Regions from separate parts of the Streptomyces sp. NPDC006294 genome, predicted to be linked through region 3. Evidence: riboswitches for the same ligand, from Rfam matches in the RefSeq annotation. Region 3 holds a riboswitch; each other region holds the start of a gene.

Region 1 (6,690 bases), on a different contig from region 3:
TCCCTTGGACAGAAAACGGACGATCAGTGTGGCTGGGTCGGTGCGGCGGGATCAGCGCGAGGAGATCGCCGCCGCCGGACGGCCGAGGTCAGGACCTGGCCCTGATCCGCTTCGCCAGATCGGCCGCGGCGGATGCCGGGTCGTCGGCCTCGGTGATCGCCCGCACCACGACGACCCTGCGCGCGCCGGCGTCCAGCACCTCGTCCAGATTGCCCGCGTCGATGCCGCCGATGGCGAACCAGGGCCGCTCGGCGCCCAGCCCCGCCGCGTATCGCACCAGGTCGAGGCCGGGGGCGTGGCGTCCGGGCTTGGTGGGGGTGGGCCAGCAGGGGCCGGTGCAGTAGTAGTCCACGCCCGGCTCGACCGCGGCGGCGGCCGCCTCGGACCCGGAGTGCGTCGAACGGCCGATCAGCACGCCGTCGCCGAGGATGGCGCGCGCGGCGGGCACCGGCAGGTCGCCCTGACCCAGGTGCAGCACGTCGGCGCCGATGGCGTGCGCCACGTCGGCGCGGTCGTTCACCGCGAGCAGTCTGCCGTGTCTGCGGCAGGCGTCGGCGAAGACCTGGAGGTGCTCCAGCTCCTCACCGGCCTCCATGCCCTTGTCGCGCAGCTGCACGACGTCCACACCGGACGTCAGCACGGCGTCGAGGAAGGCGGGAAGGTCTCCCTGCCGCTTGCGGGCGTCCGTGCACAGATAGAGCCGGGCGTCGGACAGCAGCGCGCGAGCCGTGGCCATGAGGCGATCCCCACGTCGGGCGGCCGGATGTACGGGACGGGCGCGGCCCGTCCCGTACATCCGGCCGCGATGGTGTTTTCCGGTATGTCAGACGGCGAGCGCCTGTGCGCGGCGCTTCACCTCCGTACCGCGATTCTCGCTGAGCGCCTGCGCGGGCGTGCCCGGCAGGCTCGGGTCAGGAGTGAACAGCCACTCCAGCATCTCTTCGTCGTTGAAGCCGTCGTCCCTCAGGAGGGTCAGGGTCCCCGAGAGGCCCTTGACCACCTTGTTGCCGTCGATGAAGGCGGCAGGCACCTGAAGCGCCCGGTTCTCGCCGCGGCGCACCGCGATCAGCTGGCCTTCCTTGACCAGCTGCCGCACGCGCGTCACCTCGACATCGAGCATTTCCGCGATGTCCGGCAGGTAAAGCCAGGCGGGGACGAGAGCATCGATCTTTGCGTCAATCTCGGTCACGGGACAAGCCTCCCATCCAGGACCGACAGTCGGAAGCCGGGACCGGCCGTGGCGCCTCCTCAGGGGACGCCGACGCCGCCTTCAGAGGGACGCACCGCTGCTTTCAGGGTGACTGTGCCGCAGCTTTCAGGGGCACCGAGGGGTCGGCGGCCCGCGCCCGGTCCAGCGCCGTCCCGGACACGATCAGCTTGCGCCCCTGCGCCAGGTCACGCGGTCGGCCGACGGCCAGCAGCGCCACCAGGGCGGCGTCGCGCAGCCACAGCACCGACCAGGTCTCTTCTGCGGGGCCGCCGCGCCACAGCAGGGTGTCGGCGGCGCCATGGTCGCCGGCGTACTGGACGAAACGGCCGAACTGCTCCGACCAGAAGTACGGCACGGGGTCGTACGGCTCCGGCTCCTCGGCGCCGCCGGTGATGTTCGCGGCGACCGTGCGCGGCCCCTGGAGCGCGTTGTCCCAGTGGTGGACGAGCAGCCGCCGTCCGTAGCGGCCGGACGGGTAGGAGGCGCAGTCCCCCACGGCGTACACGTCGGGGGCGGAGGCGCGCAGCCGCTCGTCGGCGACGACCGCCCCGTCGGGGCCCAGCTCGATGCCGGAGCCGGCGAGCAGGCCGGTGGCGGGCCGGGCGCCGATGCCGACGACGACGGCGCCGGCCGGGACCCTGCGGCCCCCGGCCAGGACGACGGCTCCCGGTTCGACGGCGGCGACCCGGGCGCCGGTGATCAGTTCGGCCCCGTACTGCCCGTACCAGGCGGCCATCGGGGCGGCGACCTCGGCGGGCATGGTGCCGGCGAGCGGACGGTCGGCGGCCTCGACGACAGTGACGGCGCAGCCGGCCTGCCGGGCGGCCGTCGCGAACTCCGCGCCGATCCAGCCGGCGCCGACCACGACGATGTCGTGCTTCTCGGCGAGCAGGGGCCGCAGCCGGGCGGCGTCGTCCAGCGTGCGCAGCAGATGGACACCGGGGACGCCCGCCGCGCCCGGCAGGGTGACCGGCTCCGCGCCGGTGGCCAGCACGAGCACGTCGTACGCGACGGGGCCGGCCGCGGTGTCGACCTCGTGGGCGTCCGTGCGCACTCCGGTCACCTCGACGCCGAGGCGCAGTTCGACGTCCAGGGCCTCGAAGTCGATGTCGAACGCCGAGCCCTCCGCCGTACCGAGCAGGACCGCCTTGGACAGCGGGGGCCGGTCGTACGGCTGGTGCGGCTCGGCCCCGAGCACGGCGACCGGGCCGGTGAAGCCCCGCTCGCGGAGGGCCACCGCCGTCTGGACACCGGCCATGCCGGCGCCGACGATCACCACGCGCCGGCGCTCTGCTGTCTGCTGCTGCCGTTCTTCCACCCGCACACCTTACGTACCTGACGACGGGTCAGGATGCTGCGGGCGGTCCGGAGGGCAGTTCCTCCACCACGCTCGTCCCGCGGCCCTCCTGTGACGCCCACTCCCACGTCTCCTCCAGCCGCACCCGGCCTCCCCCCTCGGCCCAGAGCACGCCCCGCTCCACGTGGTACGTGGAGCGCGGGCGGGTGCCGAGCCGGCCCGGAGCCTGGTCCGCGACCGGCGAGAGAACGAGTCCGTCGAGGGTCTTCGCCACTGCTGCGGCTCCCTTACCGAGCGTCGGGGCGGGAGGTTAGGGTGGCCACCGTAAGGCACTCGCGGGAGCCCGGACGCACCGGGCTGAGAGGGAGGCTGACCGGCCTCCGACCGTACGAACCTGATCCGGGTCATGCCGGCGAAGGGAGGGGCTGGACGCCCATGTCGTCTCGTACACCGCACACCCCCGACGTCCTTGTCGTGGGGGGCGGAATCATCGGCCTGGTCACGGCCTGGCGCGCCGCACAGCGGGGCCTGCGGGTCACCGTCGCCGACCCGGAGCCGGGCGGCGGCGCCGCGCAGGTCGCCGCCGGCATGCTGGCCGCCGTCACCGAACTCCACTACGGCGAGCAGACGCTGCTCGGCCTCAACCTCGAATCGGCCCGCCGCTATCCGGCCTTCGTCGCCGAGCTGGAGGAGGCGAGCGGGCAGCGGGTGGGACACCGCTCCTGCGGCACGCTCACCGTCGCCCTCGACGCCGACGACCGGGCGCACCTGCGCGAACTGCACGCGCTGCAGCGCCGTTCGGGCCTCGATTCCGAATGGCTCTCCGGCCGCGAGTGCCGCCGCCTCGAACCGATGCTCGCACCCGGCGTACGCGGCGGGCTGCGGGTGGACGGCGACCACCAGGTCGACCCGCGGCGGCTGGCGGCGGCGCTCGTCGTCGCCTGCGAGCGGGCCGGGGTCGGCCTCCGCCGCACCTGGGCGGAGCGGCTGCTCGTCGAGGGCGACCGGGCGGTGGGGGCGGTCCTCGCCGACGGCTTGGAAGTCCGCGCGCAGCAGGTCGTGTTGGCGGGCGGCAGCCTGAGCGGCCGGCTGAAGGGCGTACCGGCGGACGTGGTGCCGCCCGTACGGCCGGTGAAGGGCCAGGTCCTGCGGCTGACCGTGCCGCGGCCGTACGCGCCGTTCCTGTCCCGCACGGTGCGCGCCGTGGTGCGCGGCAGCCATGTCTACCTCGTGCCGCGCGAGGACGGCGAACTCGTCGTCGGCGCGACCAGCGAGGAACTGGGCTGGGACACGACGGTCACCGCGGGCGGGGTGTACGAGCTGCTGCGCGACGCGCACGAGCTGGTGCCGGGCATCACCGAGCTGCCCCTGGTCGAGACCCGCGCCGGACTGCGGCCGGGCTCGCCGGACAACGCGCCGCTGCTGGGCTTCACGGAGCTGCCGGGGCTCCTGCTGGCCACCGGGCACTACCGCAACGGGGTGCTGCTGACGCCCGTCACCGGCGACGTGCTGGCTCAGGCGCTGCTGAGCGGCGAGCTGCCGGAGGTGGCACGGCCCTTCTCGCCGCGGCGCTTCGCGGCGGGCCCGGTTCTTACGGACGCCGTCCTCGAGGAGCAGCCCGCATGAACGTCTCCGTCAGCATCTCCGTCAACGGCGAGGCGCGGGATCTCGCCGCGGGAACCACGCTGGACGCCGTCGTCGCGCAGCTCACCGCCGCGCCCACGGGTGTCGCCGCGGCCGTCAACGAGACCGTCGTTCCGCGCGGCCAGTGGCCCGGCACCCGCCTCGGCGACGGTGACCGCGTCGAGATTCTCACCGCAGTGCAGGGAGGCTGAGCCGCCATGGCAGACGACCGCTTCACTCTCGCCGGTACGACGTTCGACTCCCGGCTGATCATGGGCACGGGCGGGGCGCCCAGCCTCGACGTCCTCGAGCGCTCCCTGGTCGCGAGCGGCACGGAACTCACCACGGTGGCGATGCGCCGCCTCGACCCGACCGTTCAGGGGTCCGTCCTGTCGGTGCTGAACCGGCTCGGCATCCGGGTCCTGCCCAACACCGCGGGCTGTTTCACCGCCGGCGAGGCCGTCCTCACCGCGCGCCTGGCACGGGAGGCGCTGGGCACCGACTGGATCAAGCTCGAGGTCGTCGCGGACGAGCGGACCCTGCTGCCGGACGCGGTGGAACTGCTCGACGCGGCGGAGACGCTGGTCGACGACGGCTTCACGGTCCTTCCGTACACGAACGACGACCCGGTCCTCGCGAAGAAGCTGGAGGACGTGGGCTGCGCCGCGATCATGCCGCTCGGTTCGCCCATCGGGTCCGGGCTGGGCATCCGCAACCCGCACAACTTCCAGCTGATCACCGAGCAGGCGGGCGTGCCGGTGGTGCTCGACGCGGGCGCCGGCACGGCGTCGGACGCGGCGCTGGCGATGGAGCTGGGGTGCGCGGCGGTGATGCTGGCGTCGGCGGTGACGCGGGCGCAGGAGCCGGTCCTGATGGCGGAGGCGATGCGGCACGCGGTGGAGGCGGGGCGGCTGGCGTACCGGGCGGGGCGGATCCCCCGCCGCCACTTCGCCGAGGCATCGTCCCCGACGGAAGGGCGCGCGGCGCTGGACCCGGAGCGGCCGGCGTTCTGAGGGCGGCGGCCGCGGGGGCGGGGCGTGGCGCCTGCGGCGGGCTTGTCCCCCTGACCCTTCCCCGGCGGCCTGGCGGCCGTGGGTGGGGGGCACCTCCCACGCCGCCAGGCATAGGGGGAGTACCCCCAGGCCGGGCTTGCGTTGCCCGGCGACTTCAGCCCCGCCGGCGTTTGAGGCGCGGGGCTCGGCACAGAACCGGCCACATCGAGCCCCGCCGGCGATTGAGGCGCGGGGCTCGGGGCAGCGCCCCGACAAGACCGCCGCACCCCGCCCCGCCCGCGCTGAAGGCGCGTCCGGGATACGGGGCAGCGCCCCCGGAACGGGGCGCGGGGCGTCACAGGTCGGCTGCAGTACCGCACCGCCTCCGCACGGGCCGTCCGTCGTGTCCGACCGGGCTCGTAGAATCGGCGCGTGGATACGACCCTCCAGGACCCCCTCGTCGGGCAGGTGCTCGACGGCCGCTACCGAGTCGATGAGCGCATCGCCGTCGGCGGCATGGCCACGGTCTACCGGGCCGTCGACACCCGTCTCGACCGGGAGCTCGCGCTCAAGGTGATGCACCCGGATCTCGCCACGGACGCCACCTTCGTGGAGCGCTTCATCCGCGAGGCGAAGTCCGTGGCCCGGCTCGCGCACCCGAATGTCGTGGGCGTCTTCGACCAGGGCGCCCAGGGGGCGTACGTCTATCTGGCGATGGAGTACGTCGAGGGCTGCACCCTGCGGGACGTGCTGCGGGAGCGCGGCGCGCTCCGGCCGCGGGCCGCGCTGGACATCCTGGAGCCCGTGCTGGCGGCGCTCGGCGCCGCGCACCGGGCCGGTTTCGTGCACCGGGACATGAAACCGGAGAACGTGCTGATAGGGGACGACGGCCGGGTCAAGGTCGCCGACTTCGGTCTCGTACGGACCGTCGGTTCCGTGACGAACACCTCCGGCACGGTCCTCGGCACCGTCTCCTACCTCGCGCCGGAGCAGATCGAGTACGGCACCGCCGACACCCGCGCCGATGTGTACGCGTGCGGGGTGGTCCTCTACGAGATGCTGACCGGCGCCAAGCCGCACGCGGGCGACACCCCGGCCCAGGTGCTCTTCCAGCATCTGAACACCGACATGCCGGCGCCGTCCGCGCTCTTCCCCGGCCTCGCCGTCGAGCTGGACGAGCTGGTGGCGACGGCGACCGCCCGTCATCCCGACGTACGCCCGCACGACGCGGTGGAGCTGCTGGCCCGTACGCGTGAGGCTCGCGCGGCGCTCACCGCCGATCAGCTGGACGTGGCGCCCCCGCGGACCGGGCCGGAGGACGTCGCCCCGGTGGCGGCAGCGGGCTCCGACGAGGACCGTACGGACGTGATCCCGCGGGCCCTGCCCCGTGAGGAGCCCGGCGTGCACCGCACGGCGCGGCTGATCCTGCCGCCCCCGGAGCCGCCGGAGCGGGAACCGGTCCGGCCGGCCGGCCGCCGCGCCCCGCTGTCCCGCCGCGGCCTGGTCACGCTGCTGATCGCGGTGGTCGCCGTGCTCGGTGTCGGCGCGGGCGTCTGGTACATCAACTC
Region 2 (6,690 bases), on a different contig from region 3:
CTCGTCGCGTTCCTCGACCGTACGGACAAGCTGCTGCCCATGGGCCAGGAGCTCACGCTGGGTGACTTCGAGGTGAACCTGGAGGAGGCGCTCGGGCGCATCCTCGCCGAGGAGAACGCCGGCTGACCTCCGGTTCCCTCGTCGTCACCGCTTGCGCCGGCGTCCCCTGCCCGCGCGGGCCGGCCCGGCGTCCGGCGCCGCCGGACCGGAGCGGTCGGCGGAGACCACCAGCGTGGCGAGCGCCGTCGTCACCGGCACCGAGGCGACCAGCCCGATCGAGCCGACCAGGGTCCGTACGATCTCCTCGGCCACCAGCTCGCTGTTGGCGACGGTGCCCACGCTGGACTGCGCGATGGAGAAGAGCAGCAGCAGGGGCAACGCGGCGCCGGCGTAGGCGAGTACGAGCGTGTTGACGACGGACGCGATGTGGTCGCGGCCGATGCGGATGGCGGAGCGGTAGAGGGCGCGCGGGCCCATGTCCGGGTCGGCCTGGTGGAGTTCCCACACAGCGGAGGTCTGCGTCACCGTCACGTCGTCGAGCACGCCGAGCGAGCCGATGATGACGCCGGCGAGCAGCAGACCGCTCATGTCGATCTCCGGATAGAGACCGTGGATCAGACCGGTGTTGTCGTCGGTGTTGCCGCTCAGGCTGGCCCAGCCGATGAACAGCGAGCCCAGCAGCCCGATCAGCAGCAGCGAGATCAGGGTGCCGAGCACCGCGACGGAGGTCCGCGCGGTCACGCCGTGACACAGATAGAGCGCGACCAGCATGATGGCGCTCGCCCCGACCACCGCCACGACCAGCGGATTCGAGCCCTGCAGGATGGCGGGCAGGATGAACAGCGTCAGGATGGCGAACGAGACCACGAGTGAGACCAGGGCCATCACCCCGCGCATCCGGCCCACCAGGACCACGACGACGGCGAAGATCGCCGCCAGCAGCGCCATCGGGAAGCCCCGGTCGATGTCCGTCACCGAGTACTGGAGGTCGCGGGGCGCGTCGGGGGCGTAGGCCACGACGACGCCCTGGCCCTCCTTCAACTGCCGCGGCGCGTCAGGCTGGACGATCTCGACGAAGGTCCGGCCCTTGTCCTTGCCGGTGGTCACCTCGACGGTCGCCTTCGCGCACTGCCCCTGCTGCGAGGTGACCGCCTCGCGCCCCTGCGGGGTGGAGGTGTCACCGGTCGGCGGGACCTGGGCGGCGTTGACGTCCTTGCAGTCGACTCTCTGGAGCGCCACCACCTTGCCCTGCTCCGTCTGCCGGTCGAAGCCGACTCCGGTGCGCTCGTGCCCCGGCGCCCCGCCGGGCCACAGGACGGCGAGCCCAACGAGGACGGCCGTCGCGAAGGGGATGAGCACGGCCGCGATGACCCTGCGAAGGTGCTGGGAGACCGGCGCGGCGGGCCCATGAGCGTGCGCATGACTGTGGGCGTGGCCGTGCGGGTCCGGGGGCTGCTGCGATGAAGTCACGGACCGATCATCGCAAGAGCGGGAGGGGCCCTCTGTTCAGCGCGCCAGACATGACGCTAGCGTGGTGGCACCTTTGCACACGCGGGAGCTCGGAGCACCGGGCTGAGAGGGCGCTGACCTTCGTACATCCGTACGGGACAGCTGCGCCGACCGCCGAACCTGTTACCGGGTAATGCCGGCGTAGGGAGTAGGTCTCATGACCGTATCGGACGCAAGCACGCCTGCCTCGAACCAGAACGACGAGGCCGGGAAGTCCATCGGCTGGCACAAGGGATACGTCGAGGGCTCACGCCCCGACCTCCGTGTGCCGGTACGCAAGGTGCACCTCACCAACGGCAAGGACGTGACGCTGTACGACACGTCCGGCCCGTACACCGACCCGAACGTCGACACGGACGTACGCCGCGGGCTGCCGCCGCTCCGGGAGAACTGGATCATCGGCCGCGGCGACACCGAGGAGTACGCGGGGCGGCCCGTCCGCCCCGAGGACGACGGGGTCAAGCACACGTCCCCGCGCGGCGGGCTCCGCAACCTGGACGCGGTCTTCCCCGGCCGCCCGCGCCAGCCCCGCCGGGGACGCGAGGGCCGGCCCGTGACCCAGCTCGCCTACGCGCGCCGGGGCGAGATCACGCCGGAGATGGAGTACGTCGCCATCCGCGAGAACGTCTCCCCCGAGGTGGTGCGCGAGGAGATCGCGGCCGGCCGGGCCGTGCTGCCGGCGAACGTGAACCACCCGGAGATCGAGCCGATGATCATCGGCAAGCGGTTCCTGGTGAAGGTCAACGCCAACATCGGCAACTCCGCCGTGACCTCCTCCATCGAGGAGGAGGTCGACAAGATGACCTGGGCGACCCGCTGGGGCGCCGACACGGTCATGGACCTGTCCACCGGGCGCAACATCCACACCACCCGCGAGTGGGTGCTGCGCAACTCCCCCGTGCCGATCGGGACCGTGCCGCTGTACCAGGCGCTGGAGAAGGTCGACGGCAAGGCCGAGGAGCTGACCTGGGACGTCTACAAGGACACGGTCATCGAGCAGGCCGAACAGGGCGTCGACTACATGACCGTCCACGCGGGCGTGCTGCTGCGCTACGTGCCGCTGACGGCCCGCCGCAAGACCGGCATCGTCTCGCGCGGCGGCTCCATCATGGCGGCGTGGTGCCTGGCGCACCACAAGGAGTCGTTCCTGTACGAGAACTTCGAGGAGCTCTGCGAGATCCTCGCCGCCTACGACGTGACGTACTCCCTCGGCGACGGCCTGCGGCCCGGGTCGATCGCGGACGCCAACGACGAGGCGCAGTTCGCGGAGCTCAGGACGCTCGGTGAGCTCAACACGGTCGCCAAGCGCATGGGCGTGCAGACCATGATCGAGGGCCCGGGCCACGTCCCGATGCACAAGATCAAGGAGAACATCGACCTCCAGCAGGAGATCTGCGAGGAGGCGCCGTTCTACACGCTCGGCCCGCTGACCACCGATGTGGCGCCCGCGTACGACCACATCACCTCCGGCATCGGTGCGGCGATGATCGCCTGGTGGGGCACGGCGATGCTCTGCTACGTGACGCCCAAGGAGCACCTGGGCCTGCCGAACCGCGACGACGTGAAGACCGGCGTCATCACCTACAAGATCGCTGCCCACGCGGCGGACCTCGCCAAGGGGCACCCGGGTGCGCAGGAGTGGGACGACGCGCTGTCCGACGCCCGCTTCGAATTCCGGTGGGAGGACCAGTTCAACCTGGCTCTCGACCCGGACACGGCACGGGAGTTCCACGACGAGACGCTGCCCGCGGAGCCGGCGAAGACCGCGCACTTCTGTTCGATGTGCGGTCCGAAGTTCTGCTCGATGAAGATCTCCCAGGACATCCGCCGCCGGCACGGCGGCGACCAGGAGGAGATCGAGGCCGGCATGGCCGAGAAGTCACGGGAGTTCGCCGCCGCGGGCAACCGGGTCTATCTGCCGATCGCCGACTGAACCGTCGGGGGACGCGATGCCGCGAGGGGTGGCGCCACATCGGTGGCGCCGCCCTTCGGGCCCGGCGTCTCGCGTGGCCGGGCCGGGTCAGTCCGGGCGGTGGTCGGGGCCGCCGAAGTCGGGGCTGGTGAAGTCCGGGCTGGTGAACGTCGGGCGCCGGCCGGTGGCCGCTCCGTCCGCGGGGCTGGAGAAGTCCGGCCCGCTGTATCCCATCTTCGGCATCCGGCTCACCGGCCGCGGCGGCTGTGTGGACGCCGGGTCGGCGCTGGGATCGGCGAGGGCGGCCCGCAGGAAGGGCAGGATGCCGCGTTCCAGCAGGGCGTGGCGCCAGGCCTCCTTGGCTCGCGACACCTCGTCCGGCAGTTCTCCCGCCGGGCTGTCGTCCGCCACCTGGGCGGCGCCGTTGCGCAGGGCCGTCAGCAGCAGTCCCACCGCGGCGACCAGGATGGCGGCAGCCGTCAGGGCACCGAAGAACCATCCGGCCGTCAGCAGGGAGTCGGCGAAGGCCGGGGCGGGGGTGAGCATCTTCAGGATGTAGCCGACCAGGAGGAAGATCACCGCCGCCGTTCCCGCGAGGAGTGGTGCCAGCACGGCGATGACCGCGGCGAATCCGGCCCCGCCCTGCGCCGTCTCGTCGGCCGCGGACCCCAGGACGGATCCGCGCACCGAGGTGGCGGCCCTGGGGGCGCGCATCTGGCCGCGCACCTTCACGTAATGCTCGTACTCGGCGGCGGCGGAGGTGGTGATCAGTGCCGTCGCGTTCAGTGCCATGGTGCGCAGTTGCTCGGTGTTGAGGCGCAGACCCACCACGGCGAGGTCCGGCCGTTCATGGGCGTTGCGCAGTGCCTCGTCGAGGACACGCTGGTACTCGGCGCGGTCCTCGTTCAGCAGGTGCGGAGCGCTGTTCATGTGCATCCCCCGATGCTCCGCCCGCCGGACGGCCCGTGTTTCCCGGGCAGTTGGGCGTAAGCGGAGGAGAGTCTGCTACGGATACGCCGATGGTAGAGCGGTTACGGCACAGGGTGACAGGGGGTTTCCGTAAATCGCCTGCCGCGGGTTGACTCAGTTGGGCAGCGGGAGCTGCTGGACAAGGAGTTTTCCGGCCATGGTCACGCCGCCGTCCATGGCGATCGCCAGCCCGTCCGCGTATACGTGCGGGCCCTCGACCACCGGGCGGTCGCCGTCCTCGCCGTCCTCGGTGCCCACCTCGCCGAGCAGATACGGAATGGGGCTGTGGCCGTGGACGATGCGCCGGCCGCCGTAGGCGCCGAGCAGTTCCCGGACCGCCTGCGGGCCGCCGTCGTCGCGGAAGGCGAAGCGCTTGGTGAACTTGCGGAACAGGTCCCAGCACTCGTCCGCGTCGTTCCGGGTGAGGATCGCGTGCACGGTGTCGTTGACGTCCGCGATGGTGGACCCGTAGTCGAGGTAGGCGGTCGTGTCGGAGTGCAGGAGCAGGTGGCTGTCCTCCTCGACGATCGCGTCGAGCCTGGCCATCCACTGCAGGTGGACCTCCTGCAGCCGGTCCATGTCGGCCTTCTGCCCGCCGTTGAGAAGCCAGGCAGCCTGGAAGGTGGCGGTGCCGGCACCGGAGTTGACGGGCTTGTCGCCGAAGCGTTTGGCGCCGAGCAGCAGCAGTTCGTGGTTGCCCATCAGGGCCTTGCAGTAGCCGCCGGCGGCTGCGGCCTCGGCCGAGAGGCGCATGACGAGGTCGATCACCCCGATGCCGTCGGGGCCCCGGTCGGTGAAGTCCCCGAGGAACCAGAGCCGGGCATTGCCCGCGGCCCAGCGCCCTTCGGCGTCGATGAGGCCCTGTGCGGTCAGGGCCGTCACCAGCTCGTCGAAGTAGCCGTGGACGTCGCCGACGACGTACAGCGGGCCGAGCCCGTCGGGCGCGGGCAGGTCGGCCGGGTCGACATGCACCTGGACCGTGTCGCCGGGGCCGCCCCGGCCGATGACGGGCAGATCGCGTGCGGTGGGGGTGTAGCCCTCCGGTGGTTCGCCCTCGGGGAGGGCGTTCCCGGGATGGCCCGGTGGGACCGGGCCCGACGTGTGCGACTGCACGGGAACCTGCGCGTACGGCGGTACACGGAAATCGCGCAACGTCGCCGTCCGCACCACGGGTCCTTGACCGGCCCCCTGAGTCATCGACCCCTCCACCACCGTCGCGCCGCCGTTCACCTCTCGGCCCAGCCTGGTCCGGGTGGTCCGCGGTGTCGTTCGCCCATCATAGGAATGAGCCAGGCAGTGTGTGACGCACCAGGGGTGGTGAATCCTCGAGCACCCCCGGTTCACCGGTTGTTTCGTCCCGATTGGGGAGGTCCGCTCCCTCGTGCGGCACGGTCCGGGCGTGTCCGGCCGCCTCCGCGGACCCGCCGCGGTCCGCCCGGCCGGGCCCGTGGGATGTGCCGTGGTCCGTCGGGCTCTCCCGGCCAAGAGCCCCGGCTCAGCGGGCTCTAGGGCTGCGAGGGGGACCGCGGAGCGCTCACAGTCGTCCGCGGGGGGCGGCGCTGCGACGACGTCCTGACGATCAGTTCCGTGGGTATCACCTGCTCGATCGGCAGGTCCTTGTCGATTCCCTCGATCGCGTCGATGAGTAACTGGACGACTGCCGTGCCGATTCTGCGCGGCTTGAGCGAGAGCGTGGTGATGGGCGGCTCGGTCGTGGCGTAGACCGTCGACTCGCTGCAGCACACGAGCAGCAGATCGTCGGGGACCCGCAGTCCGTAGCGGCGGGCGGCGGCGAGCAGATCGGTGCCGTTGGGGTCGAAGAGCCCGTACACCGCGTCCGGCCGGTCGGGCCGGGCCAGCAGCCGGTCGGCGGCGACGGCGCCCGCGCACGGGTCGTGCGCGGGGTAGGACTCGTAGACGGGGTCCTGGCCGACGCTTTCGCACCAGTGGAGGTAGGCCGTGGTCGAGAGCCGCGTGTAGGTGTCGGTGGTGGTGCCGGTGAGCAGACCGATCCGGCGGGCGCCGGCGGCGGCGAGATGGTCGAGCAGGTCGAGTACGGCGGCTTCGTGGTCGTTGTCCACCCAGGCGGTGACCGGGAGGGTGCCTGCGGGGCGGCCGTCGGAGACGACGGGCAGTCCCTGGCGGACCAGTTCGGTGACGACCGGGTCGTGGTCGGAGGGGTCGATGACGACGGTGCCGTCGAGGGCGACGTTCGACCAGACGTCGTGTCTGGAGGTGGCGGGCAGGATGACCAGCGCGTAGCCGCGGGCGAGAGCGGCCGAGGTCGCGGCCCTGGCCAT
Region 3 (6,690 bases):
AGACGGCGAAGAACGCGACAGGGCCGGCCATCAGGCCGAGCCGTGCCGCGTTCCCGCGCAGGGACGTCCTTACTTCACGACGAGCGAGGACCACGACCGGACCCACTGCTCACGGTTCTTCGCGATGGTGTCCGCGGCGACGGTCTCGGGCTTCTCGATCACGGCGCCGTGCTCGGTGAACAGCTCGGGCAGCTTCGCGTCCTCGACCACCGGGTTGACGAACATGTTCAGCGGCATGTCCTCCTGGAACTTCCTGCTGATCAGGAAGTCCAGCAGCGCCTTGCCGCCCGCCTCGTTCGCCGCGCCCTTGAGCAGGCCGGCGAACTCGATCTGGCGGAAGCAGGTGCCGCTGGCCACACCGGTCGGCGCCTCGGCAGGCATGGGGTATCCCCTGCTCGAAGAGCTTGGGGAAGGGTCGGAGTAGAGGACCTCGACGGGCGGGCTGGAGGCGTACGAGACGACGAGCGGGCGGTCGGCCCCCGCCTTCTTGCCCCCGGCAGAGCCGGAGAACTCCTCGTTGTACGCCTGCTCCCAGCCGTCGACGACCTTGACGCCGTTGTCCTTGAGCTTCTTCCAGTAGCCCTGCCAGCCGGACTCGCCGTACGCGCCGACGGTGCCGAGGAGGAAGCCGAGGCCGGGGGAGGACGTGGCGGCGTTCTCGACGACGAGCATGTTCTTGTACTCGGGCTTCGCCAGGTCGGCGAAGGTCTTCGGCGGCGCGAGCTTCTTGTCGGCGAAGAACTTCTTGTCGTAGTTGACGCAGATGTCGCCGGTGTCGACGGGCGTCACACGGTGCTTGTCGGCGTCGAGCTGCACCTCTTCGGCGACCCGGTCGAGGCCCTTGGCCTCGTGGGGCGTGAAGAGGTCGTTGTCGAGAGCGCGGGAGAGGAGGGTGTTGTCGACGCCGAAGAAGACGTCGCCCTGCGGGGAGCCCTTGGTGAGGATCTCCTTGTTGAGGGCGGTGCCGGCGTCGCCGCTCTTGAGCACCTTGACCGTGTAGCCGGTCTGCCGGGTGAACTCCTTGAGCACCGCCTCTGACGCGGCGAAGGAATCGTGGCTGACGAGGGTGACGGTCTTCGACTCGCTCCCGCCGCCGGATCCGGAGTCCTTGGACTCCCCTCCGCAGGCGGCGAGCGTCGTGATGCCGAGGGCGCCGACGAGTGCCGTGCCGACGGCACGCCGAAGCTGGCTGTTCATGATGATGCTGACTCCCTACGCCGGTATGACCCGGATCAGGTCCGAGGGTCTGCGGCCCGTGGCCGTGACGGCCTGCCGCACTCTCAGCGCTGTGGTGCGCTCCCCTGTCGGAATGTTTCGTTGTTCATTTGTGCGAATACACAGGGCACAGTATCAGCCATGGCCGACGGCCCTGAGGTCACCGCTCCTGCGCCGCCAGCTGCCCGCAGGCGCCGTCGATCTCCTGACCGCGGGTGTCCCGGACGGTGACCGGCACGCCGTGCGCGGCGATGGCCTCCACGAACGCCTTCTCGTCCTCGGGGCGCGAGGCCGTCCACTTCGAGCCGGGCGTCGGGTTGAGCGGGATCAGGTTGACGTGGACCCGCTTGCCCTTGAGCAGTCGGCCGAGGAGGTCACCGCGCCACGCCTGGTCGTTGATGTCGCGGATCAGCGCGTACTCGATGGAGATCCGGCGGCCGGACTTCTCCGCGTACTCCCAGGCGGCGTCGAGGACCTCGCGGACCTTCCAGCGGGTGTTGACGGGGACCAGGGTGTCGCGCAGCTCGTCGTCCGGGGCGTGCAGCGACACCGCGAGGCGGCACTTGAAGCCCTCGTCGGCGAAGCGGAGCATCGCCGGCACCAGGCCGACGGTCGAGACGGTGATGCCGCGCTGCGAGAGCCCGAGGCCGTCCGGCTCGGGGTCGGTGAGGCGGCGCACGGCTCCGACGACCCGCTTGTAGTTGGCGAGCGGCTCGCCCATGCCCATGAAGACGATGTTCGACAGCCGGGCCGGGCCTCCGGGGACCTCTCCGTCGCGCAGTGCCCGCATGCCGTCGACGATCTGGTGCACGATCTCGGCGGTCGACAGGTTCCGGTCGAGACCGGCCTGCCCGGTGGCGCAGAAGGGGCAGTTCATCCCGCAGCCGGCCTGCGAGGAGATGCACATGGTGACGCGGTCCGGGTAGCGCATCAGCACGGACTCGACGAGGGTGCCGTCGTGCAGGCGCCAGAGCGTCTTGCGGGTGGTGTCGTCGTCGCAGGAGATGTGCCGTACGACGGACATCAGGTCGGGCAGCAGCTCTCCGGCGAGCTTCTCGCGGGCCGCGGCGGGGATGTCGGTCCACTGCGCCGGATCGTGCGCGTACCGCGCGAAGTAGTGCTGGGACAGCTGCTTGGCGCGGAACGGCTTCTCGCCGATGGCGGCGACGGCCTCCTTGCGCTCCGCGGGCGTGAGGTCGGCGAGGTGCCGCGGCGGCTTCTTGGCTCCGCGGGGGGCGACGAAGGTGAGTTCTCCGGGAACTGGACGGGCCACGATTGAGCGTCTCCTCAGGACGACGAGGTCTGGCGTCCCCGCGTCGGCGGGGAGCACGGCAACGCGATGCCGAAGCCAGGAGACCTCACAGGACCGTCCCTGCGGCAGCAGGGACCACGTAGAAGGGCCCGCGGTGACCTGGACGCCGTCGGCCACGACGGCTCCCGGCTCGCGCGGGCCCTTCCAGCGTACCTGCTGTCTGTCAACCGCTTCCGACGAACAGGACCAGCAGCAGCCACACCACCGGGGCCGTCGGCAGGAGGGAGTCCAGGCGGTCCATCATCCCGCCGTGCCCGGGGAGCAGCGTGCCCATGTCCTTGATGCCGAGGTCCCGCTTGATCATCGACTCGCCCAGGTCGCCGAGCGTGGCGCTGACCGCGACCGCGAGGCCGAGGAGCAGCCCCTGCCACCAGGTGCCGCCGCCGACGAGGAACTGCATGCACAGCGCCCCCGCGGCCATCGCGAACGACACCGCGCCGAGCAGCCCCTCGCGGGTCTTGCCGGGGCTGATGCGCGGCGCGAGCTTGGTCCGGCCGAAGCGCCAGCCGACCGCGTACGCGCCGGTGTCGCTGACCACGGTCAGCAGCAGGAACGTGATCACCCGCTCCGGGCCGTCGTCCGCCGCCAGCATCAGCGCGACGAAGGTGGCCAGGAAGGGGACGTAGAACGCCGCGAAGATGCCGGCGGTGACATCCCGCAGATAGCCCTCCGGCGGTTCGGTCATCCGCCAGACCAGGACCGCGAGGGAGGTGAGCGCCATCGCGACCCAGGCGCCCTCCGCGCCGCGGACGTAACCGGCGACGACCATCGCCGCGCCGCCCACCGCGAGCGGGACGAGGGGCGCCTTGATCTGCTTGCGCTCCTCGAGGCGGGAGGTCAGCTCCCACAGACCGACGACGACGGCGACGGCGATCACACCGACGAAGACGGCCTTCACGAAGAAGAGCGAGAGGACGATCACCGCGCCGAGGCCGACGCCGACCCCTATCGCCGCACGCAGATCCCGGCCGGCCCGCTTCTTCTGCGGGGGCTCGGGCCGCGAGGGCGGCTGGGGGGTGGGCTCGCCCGGCGGCGGCGGGGTGGGCATGGGCTCCTGCGGCGTTTCGTCACGGAACAGGGGGCCGCCCAGTCGAGCGGCCCCCCGGTCACGGTCCTCGCGGTCTGCGCCGCGACGGTTGTCGGCGTCTCTGCCTGCGCCGGGGAAGTCCGGCACGATGGGCATGGGCCGCGTCTCAGATGTATACCGCGCGTCGTGCCCATCGTGGGCGGGACCCGCCGGGAGGGGCCCCTGCTCGGGCGGCGGCCAGGCGCCGGCGTATCCGGCGCCGTGCGAGGCCCCCCAGGAAGAGTCGTTCATCAGACCTCGAGCAGCTCGGCTTCCTTGTGCTTCAGCAGCTCGTCCACCTGCGCCACGTACTTCGCGGTGGTGTCGTCGAGCTCCTTCTCCGCACGGCGGCCCTCGTCCTCGCCGACCTCGCCGTCCTTGATCAGCTTGTCGATGGTCTCCTTGGCCTTGCGGCGCACGGAGCGGATCGAGATCTTGGCGTCCTCGGCCTTGGTCTTGGCGACCTTGATGTATTCCTTGCGGCGGTCCTGGGTCAGCTCCGGGAACACCACGCGGATGATGTTGCCGTCGTTGCTCGGGTTGACGCCGAGGTCCGAGTCGCGGATCGCCTGCTCGATGTTGCGCAGCGCGGTCTTGTCGAACGGCGTGACGACGGCCATCCGCGGCTCGGGAACGGAGAACGAGGCCAGCTGGTTGATCGGGGTCAGGGCACCGTAGTAGTCCGCCACGATCTTGTTGAACATCGCCGGGTGCGCACGTCCGGTGCGGATCGCGGCGAAGTCATCCTTGGCGACCAGGACGGCCTTCTCCATCTTCTCCTCGGCCTCGAGGAGGGTCTCTTCGATCACCACTTGCTCCTGCGTGTCTTGAGGTAGGCCCGGCTCGTACCACTGGGCCGGCGGAACCTGCGTCGCGTGTTGCCTGCACGGTGTCCGACCGGCAGGACTTTGTCCATCCCTCTTGGGACGCCCCGGATCAGGCCCGGGTGCCCCGGTCGCTCACGAGCGTGCCGATCTTCTCACCCTTGACGGCCCTGGCGATATTGCCTTCGGCGAGGAGTTCGAAGACGAGGATCGGCAGGGCGTTGTCGCGGCAGAGGGTGATCGCGGTGGCGTCGGCGACCTTGAGGTTGCGCGACAGCACCTCGCCGTACTCCAGCGCGTCGAACTTCACCGCGTCCGCGTTGGTCTTGGGGTCGGAGTCGTAGACCCCGTCGACGCCGTTCTTGCCCATGAGCAGGGCCTCGGCGTCGATCTCCAGGGCCCGCTGCGCGGCGGTGGTGTCGGTGGAGAAGTACGGCATGCCCATACCGGCGCCGAAGATGACCACACGGCCCTTCTCCAGGTGGCGCACGGCGCGGAGCGGGATGTACGGCTCCGCGACCTGGCCCATGGTGATGGCGGTCTGGACGCGGGAGTCGATGCCTTCCTTCTCCAGGAAGTCCTGGAGGGCGAGGCAGTTCATGACCGTGCCGAGCATGCCCATGTAGTCGGAGCGGGCCCGGTCCATGCCGCGCTGCTGCAGCTCGGCCCCGCGGAAGAAGTTGCCTCCGCCGATGACGACCGCGATCTCCGCTCCGTCGCGTACGACCGCGGCGATCTCGCGGGCGATGGCGTGTACGACGTCGGGGTCGACGCCCAGGCCTCCGCCACCGGCGAACGCCTCACCGGACAGCTTCAGCATGAAGCGGCCGGACTTTTTGCCGTGGTTGTCGTCGCTCTGTGCGGCGCCCTGATTCATGGGGATCTCCTCGTGCACATACGAAGAAGGCCATTGCCAGTGGGTCCTTGCGGTTTCCCGTACGGCAATGGCCTCCTCGTCAGATCTGCGATCGCCGGGCGCGTACGCCGACGACTGCTTCAGACCCTACCGGGGTCCGGTGTCCGTCGCGTACGGACTCAGATGCCGACCTTGATGCGGCTGAAGCGCTTCAGGGTGACACCGGCCTCGTTCAGCACCTGCTGAACCGTCTTCTTGTTGTCCAGCGCGTACGGCTGGCCGAGGAGGGTGGCCTCCTTGAAGAAGCCGTTGACGCGACCCTCGACGATCTTCGGGAGCGCGGCCTCGGGCTTGCCCTCGGCGCGCGTGGTCTCCTCGGCGACGCGACGCTCGGACTCGACGACCTCGGCCGGGACGTCCTCGCGGGAGAGGTACTTCGGGGCGAAGGCGGCGATGTGCTGCGCGACGCCCTTGGCGAGGTCCGCGTCGGCCTTGTCGAGCTCGACCAGGACACCGATCTGCGGGGGCAGGTCGGGCATGGTGCGGTGCATGTAGGCCGCGACGTAGGCGCCGGAGAACTGCGCGAAGCGGTCCAGGACGATCTTCTCGCCGAGGTTGGCGTTGGCCTCGTCGACGTACGCCTGGACGGTCTTGCCGGCCTCGATCTCGGAGGCAAGCAGCGCCTCGAGGTCGGCCGGGGCGGTCTTGGCGACGTGCGCGGCGAGCGCGCCGGCGACGGCCTGGAACTTGTCACCCTTGGCGACGAAGTCCGTCTCGCACTTCAGCTCGACGAGCACACCGGAGGTGTTGTCGTCGGCGATCAGGGAGACGACGGCGCCGTTCTCGGCGGAGCGGCCCTCGCGCTTGGCGACGCCCTTCTGGCCCTTGATGCGCAGGGCCTCGACGGCCTTGTCGACGCTGCCGTCGGCCTCGTCCAGCGCCTTCTTGCAGTCCATCATGCCGGCGCCGGTGAGCTCGCGGAGCTTCTTCACGTCAGCGGCGGTGTAGTTCGCCATGTCCTTGAATCTCTCTCGAAGGTCGAAAGTCGAAGATCTACGGGTGAGCGGCGGGGCCGGTGCCTGCTGGCACCGCCCCCGCCGTCAACTACCGAACCGGTGAGGTCAGGCCTGCTCGGCGTCCGCGGCCGGCTTCTCGGCCTCGGCGGCCGGGGCCTCGGCAGCGGGAGCCTCAGCGGCCGGGGCCTCAGCGGCGGGGGCCTCGGCGGCAGGCGCCTCGGCGGACTCGCCCTCGGTGGCGGCCTCGTCGCCGTCGGCCTTCTTCTCGCCCTCGAGGAGGTCACGCTCCCACTCGGCGAGGGGCTCGCCGGCGGCCTTCTCGCCCGGCTTGGAGTCGCCGGTGGCGGCGCCGGAACGGGCGATGAGGCCCTCGGCGACGGCGTCGGCGATCACGCGGGTGA

What was found. Region 3 has a riboswitch for thiamine pyrophosphate ahead of ACFYOP_RS10225 (thiamine ABC transporter substrate-binding protein). Riboswitches for the same ligand answer to the same signal wherever they lie in the genome.
Region 1: another riboswitch for thiamine pyrophosphate. It lies ahead of thiO (glycine oxidase ThiO); the one in region 3 lies ahead of ACFYOP_RS10225 (thiamine ABC transporter substrate-binding protein).
Region 2: another riboswitch for thiamine pyrophosphate. It lies ahead of thiC (phosphomethylpyrimidine synthase ThiC); the one in region 3 lies ahead of ACFYOP_RS10225 (thiamine ABC transporter substrate-binding protein).

The regions. Positions count from the first base shown of each region.
Region 1 covers NZ_JBIAHV010000004.1:191,640-198,329, reverse strand. Annotated here, with positions in the region: gene thiE (thiamine phosphate synthase) at 89-736, opposite strand; gene ACFYOP_RS08780 (Rv2175c family DNA-binding protein) at 824-1,189, opposite strand; gene ACFYOP_RS08775 (FAD-dependent oxidoreductase) at 1,293-2,468, opposite strand; gene ACFYOP_RS08770 (hypothetical protein) at 2,557-2,781, opposite strand; TPP riboswitch at 2,833-2,945, shown strand; gene thiO (glycine oxidase ThiO) at 2,943-4,133, shown strand; gene thiS (sulfur carrier protein ThiS) at 4,130-4,342, shown strand; gene ACFYOP_RS08755 (thiazole synthase) at 4,349-5,143, shown strand; gene pknB (Stk1 family PASTA domain-containing Ser/Thr kinase) at 5,555-6,690, shown strand, end outside.
Region 2 covers NZ_JBIAHV010000008.1:82,182-88,871, reverse strand. Annotated here, with positions in the region: gene ACFYOP_RS15790 (SsgA family sporulation/cell division regulator) at 1-126, shown strand, start outside; gene ACFYOP_RS15785 (YibE/F family protein) at 145-1,470, opposite strand; TPP riboswitch at 1,542-1,674, shown strand; gene thiC (phosphomethylpyrimidine synthase ThiC) at 1,667-3,442, shown strand; gene ACFYOP_RS15775 (hypothetical protein) at 3,530-4,357, opposite strand; gene ACFYOP_RS15770 (metallophosphoesterase) at 4,505-5,587, opposite strand; gene ACFYOP_RS15765 (LacI family DNA-binding transcriptional regulator) at 5,896-6,690, opposite strand, start outside.
Region 3 covers NZ_JBIAHV010000005.1:93,390-100,079, forward strand. Annotated here, with positions in the region: gene ACFYOP_RS10220 (iron ABC transporter permease) at 1-31, opposite strand, end outside; gene ACFYOP_RS10225 (thiamine ABC transporter substrate-binding protein) at 70-1,197, opposite strand; TPP riboswitch at 1,193-1,313, opposite strand; gene rlmN (23S rRNA (adenine(2503)-C(2))-methyltransferase RlmN) at 1,376-2,488, opposite strand; gene ACFYOP_RS10235 (phosphatidate cytidylyltransferase) at 2,691-3,845, opposite strand; gene frr (ribosome recycling factor) at 3,845-4,402, opposite strand; gene pyrH (UMP kinase) at 4,530-5,294, opposite strand; gene tsf (translation elongation factor Ts) at 5,453-6,289, opposite strand; gene rpsB (30S ribosomal protein S2) at 6,395-6,690, opposite strand, start outside.